DNA from 2 places in the Micrococcus sp. HOU01 genome. Region 1 is predicted to be linked to the other one. Evidence: predicted binding sites of a transcription regulator. Region 1 holds the regulator's gene; the other holds the start of a gene.

What was found. The regulator LexA, encoded in region 1, represses DNA repair genes until DNA is damaged. The targets are predictions, from matches to a motif close to TCGAACANNTGTTCGA.
Region 2: SOY78_RS07320 (DUF6504 family protein) is a predicted target of LexA. The motif match lies at 1,062-1,077, and genes of this name have one in related genera.

Annotation. Positions count from the first base shown of each region.
Region 1 is NZ_CP141211.1:1,949,651-1,951,848, forward strand. Features, by position in the region: gene SOY78_RS08935 (LysM peptidoglycan-binding domain-containing protein) at 1-211, opposite strand, end outside; gene lexA (transcriptional repressor LexA) at 503-1,219, shown strand; gene SOY78_RS08945 (ATP-dependent DNA helicase) at 1,263-2,198, opposite strand, start outside.
Region 2 is NZ_CP141211.1:1,601,986-1,604,183, reverse strand. Features, by position in the region: gene SOY78_RS07325 (DUF6318 family protein) at 13-732, opposite strand; gene SOY78_RS07320 (DUF6504 family protein) at 1,208-1,534, shown strand; gene SOY78_RS07315 (DNA polymerase III subunit alpha) at 1,531-2,198, shown strand, end outside.

The sequences.
Region 1 (2,198 bases):
GGGTGGCCGGTCCCGCGGTGTCCGCGGACACCGCGGCGGGCGACAGCAGCACACCCAGGAAGAAGGCGGCCGCCAGCGTGGCGGCCACGGCCGCGGCGATCACGGGGATCCCCCGCAGCACGAGGCGGCCGCGGCGGGTCAGACGGATGGTGGCCGGACGCGGCCGCGCCGTCGCGGGCGAGCCGGCGAACTGGGCGGTGGTGAGCGTCATGGTGTCCTCCTCCGGGGCGGATGCCCTCCAGGTGATCGAACATGTGTTCGAATCCGTTCGAATGCCTTTCTAGCACAGGTGTTCGAGACATGCCACGACGAGATCGAACATATCTTTGAAGGAGAGGCGGCTCTCCTCTAGGCTCGAGGCCATGCACGGACGCCCCGGAACGCCCCGGGACCGCCAAGACACAGGCAACCAGCGGGGGCGGACACGGTAAGCGTCCGGACGGCAGCCGGACGCCGGAACACGAGTCCGGCCACCATCACCCCGGGAGAACGGACGGCAGCCATGAGCACCACCGACGATCAGCCGGCGGCGCGCGCGCCGCTCACCGACCGCCAGCGGCGGATCGTGCAGACCATCCGGGACGCGATCGCCGACCACGGCTACCCGCCCTCCATGCGCGAGATCGGCGACGCCGCGGGCCTGGCCTCGCTCTCCTCCGTCACGCACCAGCTGGGCCGTCTCGAGCGGCACGGCTACATCCGGCGCGACCCCGGACGCCCGCGTGCCCTCGAGGTGCTGCTCGACGTGGACGGCACCCCGCTGGGCGAGGCCGCCTCCCCCACCGCTGCGCCGTCGTCGCGGGTCTCCGCGATCCCCGCGTGGCACACCGGCGCAGACGAGGCGGACAGCGTGCCGGTCCCCTGGGTCGGCCGCATCGCGGCGGGCGGCCCCGTCCTGGCCGAGCAGCAGGTCGAGGACGTCATGGCGATCCCGCGACGCCTCACGGGCGAGGGCGAGCTGTTCATGCTGCGCGTCACGGGCGACTCGATGGTGGACGCCGCGATCTGCGACGGCGACTGGGTGGTGGTGCGCCGGCAGGACACGGCGGAGAATGGCGACATCGTCGCGGCCCTCCTCGACGACGAGGCCACCGTGAAGACCTTCCGCCGCCGCGACGGGCACACCTGGCTCCTCCCCCAGAACACGGCCTACGAGCCCATCCTCGGCGATCACGCCACCGTGATGGGGCGGGTCGTCACGGTCCTGCGTTCGCTCTGACCCGCTCCCTCCGGCCGGGCCGACGGCCCGAGGCCGAGCGAGGTCAATCGCCCGAGGCGAGCCGTGCCAGCACCCCGCGGACGACGTCGCGGTCCGTGGTGCGCCAGAAGTCCGGCAGGGCGCTCGTGATGTAGCCGCCGTACCGCTCGGTGGCCAGGCGGGGGTCCAGCACGGCCACCACGCCGCGGTCCGTCACGGAGCGCACGAGGCGCCCGGCGCCCTGGGCCATGCGCACGGCCGCATGCGTGGCGGAGATCCGCATGAACCCGTTGCCGCCGTGCCGGGCGACGTCCCGGGTGCGGGCCTGGGAGAGCGGGTCGTCCGGCCGCGGGAACGGGATGCGGTCGATCACCACGAGCCGCAGCGAGTTCCCCGGCACGTCCACGCCCTGCCACAGGCTCATGGTCCCGAACAGGGACGTGTCCGGCTCCTCGGAGAACTGGCGCACGAGGGCGGAGAGGGTCGCGTCCCCCTGGCACAGGATCGTGGTCTTCGGCCCGAGCCGACGGCGCATCTCGGCGGCGGCGTCCTCGGCCGCCCGGCGCGAGGAGAACAGGCCGAGGGCCCCGCCCCGCGACGCCCTCAGGAGCGCCTCGAGCTCATCCAGGGACTCGGGCGAGGCCGTCCGGCCGGGCCGGGGCAGGTGCCGGGCCACGTAGAGCACCCCCTGACGCGGGTAGTCGAAGGGGCTGCCGACGTCGAGGGCCTCGAACTTCGGGGCGTCCGGGCCGGCCAGGCCCACGTCGCCGGCCACCGAGTCGAACCGGCGCTCCCCCGAGCCCACGGTGAGCGTGGCGGAGGTGAGCACCGTCGTCGCCTTGCCGAACAGGCCCTCCCGCAGCTTGCCGGCCACCGAGAGCGGGGCCACGTAGAGCTGGGGCGGGTCGGTCTCGTCCCCCGGCTGCCAGCCCACGCCGGGCTCGAAGTGGCCGGGGCGGGTGGCCCACAGCACCTCGGGGAAGTCGGCCTCGGGCCGGGC
Region 2 (2,198 bases), 350 kb from region 1:
GGATGGAAGGCATTATTGAGCATCCTGGTGATTTTGCATCTCATCGATCACCCAGTGGCCCTTGGAGGGTTCGTAGACTACGTCGGCCAGCCAGGTCTCGTCGTGAGTTTCCACCCCACTGGCAGAGTCGTCTCTAACGCCCTGCGAGTCGAAGACCTCTACAGCGGATGCGTCACGAACAAGAGTAGCGGTGTAGCCAAACTCTGACGGGGTGAGAGTCAACGATTTGATCGAGGTGCGCTCTCCCGTCGACCAGCCACCTTCTTTGTAGTGTTGGGCAGTTGAGTCGGATACGGCTTGGCAAAGCTCGCAGTATTCGCTGTATGTCGAATCAAAATCAGCAGTTTCTCCGGTCTGGTCAGTGTAGTAAATGGCCTCCCAGAAATAGCGAATCGCCGCCTCGGCGCCCTCCTTGGTCTCTTCCTTCATGGCGGCGGGCATCTCCGGCTTGGGCACGTTCTGAGCGGGACCGTCGGCAGATGCGGGCACGTATTCGCCGGACCTGCTCTCCGTGGCCGTGGGGGATGAGCTGACGCCCGCGGTCTCGCTCGTGCTCGCGGGCGCGGACGTCTCGACGGCGGGCTTGGCGGACGAGGGTGACGTCGTCGACGACTCGGCGGGCTCGGACTGCCCGCCACAGGCGGTCAGTGCGAGCGCCAAGGCCACGCTGAGCGTGCCGGCCTGGGCGAATCGGTGGCGGCGCAGGGCGCGCCCGGGTGCGGTGAGAGACATTTCCCCTCCAACTGGACGTCCGTCGTGTGTCCGCGCCTCCCGCGCTGATCCCGCAGCGCGGTGCCCGTGGCATGCGAGGCCCGGTTGGTTCGGAGTATACGCAGGCGGATTGTGGTCCTGCTCGCATTGTCCACAGGACCGTGCCGGCGCACTTCTTCCGGCCCAAGAGACGATTTTCTCGTGCGTGTGCGCCCCAAGGTCGGGTTTGAGGCCTACGGCCAGGACTCGGCCAGCCGGCCTCACGAAAAGGGCGTTCCCGGCCTCGCCCGTCTCGGGGCGATGCGTCCTTAACGTGTCCGGCGGGCGCCCTACCTTCGCACACATCGCATTCGAACACGTGTTCGAGTACGATCGGGGGTGCGGCCCCACCTTCCCACTTCTTCCCCGCGTCCGGTCCGCCGGACGGGCCGCGCTCCCATCGCCCGACGGCACCCCGTCGTCGGTCCGGTCAGCAGTGCACAGGGAGAGAAGCAGAATGGGAGTCCTCACACAGTCGGTGGCGGTGGAGTGCGGGGCAGACGGTACCCCGCAGGGGCTGCGCTGGAACGGGCGGGACTACGTCCTCGCAGAGCGCCCCGTGCGCTGGTTCGAGCGGCGCCGCTGGTGGGCGGAGGAGGTCCGCGCGGAGAAGGGCCGCGGCGCCGGTCTCGTCGACCACGAGATGTGGCGGCTGCAGGTCCGCCTGGCCCGGGCCGGCGCCGCGCCCCTGCAGACCCTCGACGTCGCCCACCACCTGGACTCCGGCCGGTGGCGGCTCGTGCGCGTCCATGAGCACGCCCAGGACCTGAGGCGGTCGGCATGAGCCAGGCCGCCGCGGCCGGACGCACCGCCGCACCCTTCGCCCACCTGCACGTCGCCTCCGCGTTCAGTGCCCACTACGGGGCCAGCTGGCCCGAGGACCTCGTGGCCGCCGCCGCGGCCGCGGACATGGACCTGCTGGCCTGCACCGACCGGGACGGGCTCTACGGCATGGCCAAGCACGTGGGCGCCTGCCTGCGCCACGGCATCACCCCGATCGTGGGCGTGGACCTGGCCGTCCGGTGGAGCGAGGACGAGGACGCCGGCCGCGTGGTCGTGCTCGCCCGAGGCGGCTGTCATGGCTCCGGCTACCGCTCCCTGTGCGAGCTAGTCTCCGCCGCCCACGCCCGCACCACCGGGGGAGCGGCGGGCGGCAGCCCCTGGGCCAGCGTCGCCGAGCTCGCCGCCGCGGCGGCCGGCCGGGTCCCCACCGCCGCCAACCGGGACAACCCGCCCACCCCCGGGCTGTTCGTCCTCCTCGGCCCGGACTCGGACGTCGGCCGCCACCTGGCCCGCCGCCGGTACGCGGCCGGCCTCGCCGCCCTGCGCCGCTGGAAGGCGGCCCTGCCCGCAGGCAGCCCCCACGCCGACGTCGTCACCCACCTCTCCGCCCCCGGCCGCCGCCTCGACACCGGGCACGCCGTGAAGACCCTCCGCGCCGCCCGCCA